2 regions of the Mesorhizobium australicum WSM2073 genome follow, and region 2 is predicted to be linked to the other one. Evidence: predicted binding sites of a transcription regulator. Region 2 holds the regulator's gene; the other holds the start of a gene.
The links. The regulator PhoB, encoded in region 2, activates phosphate uptake and scavenging genes when phosphate is short. The targets are predictions, from matches to a motif close to TGTCATNNANCTGTCAT.

Region 1: olsB (l-ornithine N(alpha)-acyltransferase) is a predicted target of PhoB. The motif match lies at 2,220-2,236, and genes of this name have one in related genera.

The regions. Positions count from the first base shown of each region.
Region 1 is NC_019973.1:1,846,008-1,850,219, reverse strand. It holds gene MESAU_RS08835 (PAS domain-containing hybrid sensor histidine kinase/response regulator) at 1-2,060, shown strand, start outside; gene olsB (l-ornithine N(alpha)-acyltransferase) at 2,300-3,175, shown strand; gene MESAU_RS08825 (trimeric intracellular cation channel family protein) at 3,283-3,915, opposite strand; gene grpE (nucleotide exchange factor GrpE) at 4,019-4,212, opposite strand, start outside.
Region 2 is NC_019973.1:1,497,340-1,501,551, forward strand. It holds gene pstB (phosphate ABC transporter ATP-binding protein PstB) at 1-410, shown strand, start outside; gene phoU (phosphate signaling complex protein PhoU) at 436-1,143, shown strand; gene phoB (phosphate regulon transcriptional regulator PhoB) at 1,163-1,852, shown strand; gene MESAU_RS07165 (ROK family protein) at 1,855-3,090, opposite strand; gene xylF (D-xylose ABC transporter substrate-binding protein) at 3,354-4,212, shown strand, end outside.

The sequences.
Region 1 (4,212 bases), 350 kb from region 2:
CCGGCCTTGCTGGCCTGGCCATGCATCTGCGCGCCAGACGCAGCGTACGCCGCACCGCGGTCCTGCTCGACGAAACCACCGCCCGTAACCGCGCCGAGATCGAGACGCTGGCCGACCGCATGTGGGAGATGCAGGAAAGCGAGGAGCGCTTTCGCGGTCTCATCGACGCGCTCGGCGATCTCGTCATCCATCGCGACCGCGACGGCTACATCGTCTACGCCAACAAGGTGTTCGCCGACCTCGTCGAAACCGATCCGCGCGATCTTGCCGGCAAGACGTTGGCCGAACTCGGCATCGAGGTCGGCATCGTTCCCGATGCGGCTTTCTCCGATCATGAATGCCTGAGTTCCACCGACGTTGCCATCCGCACGCCGACAGGCCCGCGCTGGTTCTCCTGGATCGAGTTGTCGGTGCGCGAAAAGGACAGTGGTGCCGTCTCGCATCGCGCCATCGCCCGCGACATCACAGCACGCAAGCGCGCTGAATCGTCCATGATCACCGCGCGCGAGCGGGCCGAATTCGCGAGCCAGGCCAAGTCGCGCTTCCTCGCCACCGTCAGCCATGAGATCCGCACGCCGATGAACGGCATCATGGGCATGGCCAGGCTGCTCGCCGACACCAGCCTTTCGCCGGAGCAGCAGACCTATGTCGGCGCCATCTCGACCTCGGCCAGCGCCTTGCTTGCCCTGATCGAGGACCTGCTCGACTATTCCAAGATCGAGGCCGGACGCTTCGATCCCGAACCGCAGCCCATGTCGGTGCGCGAGATCGCCGACAACATCATCGAATTGATGGCCGCGCGCGCCTTCGCCAAGAATATCGGCCTCGGCTGCCATGTCGAACCGGATGTGCCGCAATTGATCACCGCCGATCCGGGCCGGGTCAGGCAGGTGCTGCTCAACCTCATCGGCAACGCCATCAAGTTCACCGACAGTGGGGGCGTGCTGGTCAGCGTCGCGCGCGCCCGAACCGAGACCAGCGACCGCATCTGCTTCACCATCGCCGATACCGGTCCCGGCCTGCGCGACGAGGACATGGAGCGCATCTTCGAGGAGTTCGAGCAGGCCGACGGCACCTCGACGCGCACGCATGGCGGTGCTGGACTGGGACTTGCCATCTCCAAGCGCCTGGTGGCCGCCATGGGCGGCACGATTTCGGTTTCCAGCCGGCTTGGCCAGGGATCGGAATTCGTCTTCGAGATTCCCGCCACATCAGCCACCGAGCCGCCGCAGGGCCGGTTGAACGCGCTTGCCGGGCGACGCGCCGTGATCGTCTCCAAGAACACCGTCGAGGCCGACGCCATCGCCCGCACCATCCGCTCCAATGGCGGAGCGGCCGGAATCGCCACCACCGTGGCTCAGGCCGCATCCTTTGCCGACGGCTGCGACGTGCTTCTGGTCGACGCGGCCATGGAAGAGAGTGACGGAAGGCTGCTCAAGCGGCTTCGCCAGCATGGGTTTTCCGATTGCGAAGCCGTCACGCTGATCGCACCCACCGACCGCGGCATGCTGGGCGAGTTTCGTGCCAGCGGCTACGCGACTTTCCTTGCCCGGCCAGTGCGCGGAGGAACACTTTTGCGTGTCCTTTTGAGCAGCCACGCACCGGTCCTGGCCCAGCCGCAGCCGGAAAAACGCCGCGCGCCGGCGCTTCGTGCCTCAGGCGAACGCCAGCAGGGCCTGTCCGTGCTGATCGCCGAGGACAACGACATCAATGCCATGCTGGCCCGCGCGACGCTGTTGAAGGCCGGGCATCGCGTCAAGGTGGTCGGCAATGGCAAGGCCGCCGTCGAGGCGGTCACTGGTGCCGGCCACAAGCACCGCTTCGACGTGGTGCTGATGGATCTTCACATGCCCGTCATGGACGGACTGGACGCCATTGCCGCGATCCGCCGCCATGAAGAGGAGGCCTCCGTGCCGCCGGTGCCGATCATGGTGCTGTCGGCCGACAGCCAGGAAAAGACCCGCCATGCGGTGCTCGCCCACGGCGCCAGCGGCTTCGTCACCAAGCCGCTCGACCCCGATGCGCTGGTCAGTGCCGTCGAGGGCCAGGTCGCCGCTTGAGCCAGCTTTTTCCGGGTGCGTGGCTGGTCAAGGCCGCCAAAAACCAGCCCATTTTCGGCGCCCGCGAACGCGACGCGCCTGGGTCTTGTGGCGCAACGTAGCCGGTTGACCGTTTTCGCCAGCCGACGAAGTATTGCCCGCGACGCCGTATCACGGTACTGTCACAATCCTGTTGCACCTACACCGTATCCCCGTGCCAAGAGGGATGGCTCGAAGGAGAATCACTCGTGCATACAGTTATGCCGGAATGTGACACTCGGCCGAACGCCAGCAGCGCCTTGCTCGCCGGACGTAATGTCGATTCCGTCATAAAGGGCGCGGCGCTCGGCCGTATCGGCAATCTCGAAGTGCGGCTCGCCCGCAACGAGGCCGAGATCGCGGCCGCGCAGGAAGTGCGTTACCGTGTATTCTATGACGAGCTTGGCGCCAGGAAGGATCTGTTCCAGGCGCAGGACCGCCGCGACGCCGACCGCTTCGACCCGCTCTGCGACCATCTGCTCGTCCTCGACACCACGCTTTCCGGCCCTGAGCACCGCCGTATCGTCGGCACCTATCGCTTGCTGCGGCAAGAAATCGCGGCAACCGCCGGAGGCTTCTATTCCGAAGGCGAATTCGAGCTGACCAAGCTCATCGCCCGCCATCCCAGCCAGCGTTTCCTTGAACTCGGCCGTTCCTGCGTCTTGCCGGAATACCGTTCGAAGCGCACCATCGAAGCGCTATGGCAAGGCATCTGGGCCTACATCAATCACTACGAGATCGGGGTGATGACCGGCTGCGCCTCGTTCCATGGCACCGTGCCGGCCGCGCATGCGGAGGCGCTCACCTATCTTGCCCATCACTGCCGCACCAACTCGGCCTGGGACGTGCGCGCTGTGTCCGGGCGCTATTGCTCCATGGACCTGATGCCGATCGAGGCGGTCAACACCAAGGCGGCGATCGCGGCGATGCCGCCTCTGGTCAAGGGCTATCTGCGGGTCGGCGCTCGCATCGGCGATGGTTGCGTCATCGACCGCGAATTCTCCACGGTCGACATTTTCGTCGTGATGCCGGTCAAGGAGATCGGTGCCCGCTACGTCAACTATTATGGCGGGGAAGCGCAGCGCTTCGCTGCGTGAGCGATTAGTCAGTAGTCAGTAGTCAGTAGTCAGTAATCAGTAATCAGTAGTCAAGACGACACGATTCGCGCTTCGGCGACTACTGACCACTCCCCTACTCCCTCTCCTCACGGAATGTCTTCCGGCCGCCGGCCGGGCCGGCTCTTGTAGGCTGGAAAGGTCCAGCCGAAACGGAGCGCGCCGCCGCGAACCGCGAACGCCGCGGCGAAGCCGGCCAGCTCTGAAACGATCGGCGGCAATCCTGTGACGTCGCCAGCCGTGAAGATGGCAGCGCCCGTGAGAGCGGCCGTAACATAGATTTCCGGCCTCAGCAGCACCGAGGGTTCGCCGGCCAGCAGATCGCGCAGGATGCCGCCGGACGTGGCGGTGAGCACGCCGGTGATGACGGAGACGACCGGCGAACCGGTAATGGCCAGTCCCTTGGCCGCACCCATCACCGAAAAAGCGGCCAGCCCGATGGCGTCGAGCCAGAGCAGCCATTTCCAGCGGGATTCCATACGGTGCGCGGCAAAGAAAACCAGCACAGCGGCCGCCGCGCAAATCAGCACGTAGCTGGAGTTGGCGACCCAGAAAACCGGCAGATTGAGGATGACGTCGCGAAGCGTGCCGCCGCCGATGCCGGTGACGCTGGCCAGGAACAGGAAGCCGATAATGTCGAGCTGTTTGCGCGACGCCGCCAACGCCCCCGTCGCCGCGAAGACCGCAACGCCGGCATAGTCGAGGAGGGCGATCGGGTTCATGGAGTGAGTAGTGAAGTAGTCAGTAGTGAATGGCAATTGGCGAAGCAGGCGCCTACCCGGCCCAGTCCTTGCTACTCACAACTCTCTATCGCTACCCCACTAATCACGCATCCTTCTCGGCCTGCTCATTGACCGGCCCTGGCTCGACCGGCGCGTCGGCGGCGATTTTCGGACCACCCTTGGCGACGCCGACCATGGCCGGGCGCAGCACCCGCTCGCCGATCGAATAGCCCGGCTGCACGACCTGGACCACGGTGTTGGCCGGAACATCGGGATTGGGCACTTCAAACATTGCCT
Region 2 (4,212 bases):
GCAAGGCCGAGATGGACGGCCGTGTCGAGCAGGCGTTGAAACGCGCCGCGCTGTGGAACGAGGTCAAGGACAAGCTCAACGCCAGCGGCCTCAGCCTGTCGGGCGGCCAGCAGCAGCGGCTTTGCATCGCCCGCACCGTGGCGGTCAAGCCGGAGGTCATCCTGCTCGACGAGCCGGCCTCGGCGCTCGACCCATTGTCGACCGCCAAGATCGAGGAATTGATCGACGAGTTGCAGGCCGACTACACGATCGTCATCGTCACCCACAACATGCAGCAGGCCGCGCGCGTCTCGAAGCAGACGGCTTTCATGTATCTGGGCGAGCTGGTCGAATTCGACAAGACCGAGAAGATCTTCACGTCGCCTCGCGAGAAGCGCACGCAGGACTATATCACCGGCCGCTTCGGCTGATCTCACGCATACGAGGACCAGGATCATGGCCGAACACACAGTCGCAGCCTTCGACGAGGATCTCGGGCAGATCAGCAGGCTGATCAGCGACATGGGCGATCTCGCCGGCACGATGGTCGGCGGCGCCACCAAGGCGCTGCTGAATTCCGACAACGCGCTGGCACAGCGCGTCGTCTCCGACGACGCCATCATGGACGCGCGCCAGCGCGAACTCGATGATCGCGCCATTACCCTGATCGCCAAGCGCCAGCCGATGGCCGACGATCTGCGTCATGTCGTCGGCTCGATCCGCATGGCGGGCGATCTCGAACGCATCGGCGACCTTGCCAAGAACATCGCCAAGCGCGTCGGCTCGGTCGGCCTCACCGCCACGCCGCGCGACTTGTCGCATTCCATCGACTCCATGGCGCAGCTGGTGCTGATCCAGGTGCAGGGCGTCGTCGAGGAATATGCGGCCGGCGATGCCGCCGCCCTCGCCAAGCTCAGGAATGACGACGAACGCATCGACGTCAAATACACTTCGGTCTTCCGCGAACTCCTGACCTACATGATGGAGGATCCCCGCAACATCACGGCTTGCACGCATCTTTTGTTCTGCGCCAAGAATCTCGAACGCATTGGCGACCACGTGACCAACATCGCCGAGAATGCGTATTATGTGCTGACCGGCACGCAACTGCCCGCCAACCGTCCGAAGCAGGACGAGACGGCGATGTCGGTGCCGGCGGCTTGACGGCAGGGATGATCGATCGATGATCGCGCCACGCATCATGGTGGTGGAGGACGAGGAGCCGCTGGGCGTGCTCCTCCGCTACAACCTGGAGTCCGAGGGTTACCAGGTCGAGGTGGTGACACGCGGCGACGAAGCCGAGATACGCCTCCAGGAAAACGTGCCCGACCTGCTGGTGCTCGACTGGATGGTGCCGGCGGTTTCCGGCATCGAACTCTGTCGGCGCCTGCGCATGCGGCCCGAGACGGAGCGATTGCCGATCATCATGCTGACGGCGCGCGGCGAGGAGAGCGATCGCGTGCGCGGCCTCTCGACCGGCGCCGACGACTATCTGGTCAAGCCGTTCTCGACGCCGGAATTCATGGCCCGGGTCAAGGCGCTGCTGCGCCGCGCCAAACCGGAAGTGCTGTCCAGCGTGCTCAAGGTCGGCGACATCGTGCTCGACCGCGAATCGCACCGGGTCTATCGCAAGAAGAGCGAGATCCGGCTCGGACCGACCGAGTTCAGGCTGCTCGAATTCATGATGCGCCATCCCGGCCGCGTGTTCTCGCGCAGCCAGTTGCTCGACAATGTCTGGGGCGAGACGATCTACATCGACGAGCGCACCGTGGATGTGCATGTCGGCCGCCTGCGCAAGGCGGTCAACAATGGCCGCATGCCCGATGTGATACGCACCATCCGTGGCGCGGGCTACGCAATCCGCGAGGATTGAGATCAGGCCACGTTCTTGCCGGATCTCACCTGCACGCCCGGCGCGAAGATCTCCTGGTCGACGAAGGTGAGCGCGCGCATGGCGCAGCCCTCGCGGATCAGCGGCAATTCGTTCAGCTCTGTATCGAAGGAAATCGACGTCGAATGCTGGCCGCCGGCGGTCTGGGCGATGGCCTCACGCAAGGCCGGCTCGATCAGATCGAAGGCGGCGGCGCTGACGCCGACCATCGCAACCGGCGCCGGATCGATCAGCGCGAACAAGCTGCCAAGGCCATAGCCCAGCGCCTCGCCGGCCTTGCGATAGGCCTCGCGCTCCGGTCCGTCTCTTTCGCGCGCCGTGGCCGCCAATGCGCGCATGTCGGCGTCGCTGACGTCGACCGGTTTGGCGTCCTCACCCATCTGTCCTGCATTACGCCAGATGGCATAGTTGCCGGCATAGGCCTCGACGCAGCCGCGCCGCCCGCAGCGGCAGAGCGCGCCGCCGGGGCGATGGATCATGTGGCCGAACTCGCCGCCTGAGGAATGGGTGCCGGTGAACAGCTCGCCCTTCAGCACCAGGCCCATGCCGATGCCGTGCGAGAGCAGGATGGCGATGAAGTCGTCGCGGTAGCGCTCGGGGTCGCGCCAGCGCAGCGCCACAGCCATCATGTTGCAGTCGTTCTCCATGGTGGCGGGGATGCCGAATTCGGCTTCGAGTATATCGGCGAAGGCAATGTCCGTCTGCGGCGTGATCGGCGACCACAGCATGGCGCGCGCCTCGGTGTCGGTGATGCCCTGGATCGCCAGCGCGATGCGGGCAATGCTGGCGACATCGAGGTCGGGATCCTCGAGGCGGCGTCGGACGATGGCCACGCATTCGCCGATCAGCGCCTCGCGCGACATGGTCAGCGTGTCCAGCCGGCGTTGCTCCTCCGATATCACCTGGCCGGCGTAGTCGATGACGGCGACGGAGAGGAAATTCAGCGACAGCACCACGGTCATGACCGCCGCGGCCTCGGGGTTGAGACAAAGGCCCACCTGCGGCCGGCCGCGTTTCAGTGAGCCGGCCTCGTTCGGCTTGCCTTCGCTCAGGATACCTTCGCCGATCAGGTCGGCTGATATCGCCGATATGGTCGAGTGGCTCAGGGCGGTGGTGGCGGCGATCTCGGTGCGCGAGGGCTGGCCACCCCGGCGCACGGCTCCAATCACCATTGCGCGGTTGCGCCGGCGCAGATCGTCGTGGCGGATTCCGACCGACATGATTTCCTCCCCGTCGCCGCGGTTCTTGACGCCCCCTCGAACACCTCCGGCAACGGGTCGAATACTGGCAGAAGCGGCTGGGGCTGTCATTATTTATTGCGGGGCTCGAAAAAAGGCTTCCGGCACCTCAAAATCCGTCAGAATCGATGTTGACAGTGTTCCGGCGATGGACCAGTGTTTTTTCGAGGCTCGAAAAAATTAGAGCCTTTGTGCCGGCCTTAGGGCCAGTTTGGTCGCGCCACACGCGGCGCAGGGAGGATATCATGAAGAGATTCACAGTCGCCATTCTGGCGGGTGTCGCCATGTCGCTGACGCTGGCGTCGGTCGCGCAGGCGAAGGGCAAGGTTATCGGCGTGTCGTGGTCCAACTTCCAGGAGGAGCGCTGGAAGACCGACGAGGCCGCCATGAAGAAGGCGATCGAGGCCGCGGGCGACAAGTACATTTCCGCCGATGCGCAGTCCAATCCTGGCAAGCAGCTGACCGATGTCGAGAGCCTGATTTCGCAGGGTGCCAATTCGCTGATCATCCTGGCGCAGGACGCGTCGGCCATCGGCCCGGCGGTACAGAAGGCGCTCGACGAGGGCATTCCGGTCGTCGGCTATGACCGCCTGATCGAGAACAAGGACGTCTTCTACCTGACCTTCGACAACAAGGAAGTTGGCCGCATGCAGGCCCGCGAAGTGTTCAAGGTGAAGCCTGAGGGCAATTACGTCTTCATCAAGGGCTCCGGCGCCGATCCGAATGCCGACTTCCTGTTCTCGGGCTCGATGGAAGTGCTGAAGGCGGCCATAGACAGCGGCAAGATCAAGAATGTCGGCGAAGCCTATACGGACGGCTGGCTGCCCGCCAACGCCCAGAAGAACATGGAACAGTTCCTCACCGCCAACGACAACAAGGTCGACGCCGTGGTCGCCGCCAATGACGGCACCGCCGGCGGCGTCGTCGCGGCGCTGACGGCGCAGGGGCTCGCCGGCACCGTGCCGGTCTCCGGCCAGGACGGCGACCACGCCGCGCTCAACCGCATCGCGCTCGGCACCCAGACCGTGTCGGTGTGGAAGGACGCGCGCGAACTCGGCAAGAACGCCGCCGAGATCGCCTCGCAACTCGCCGACGGCAAGAAGA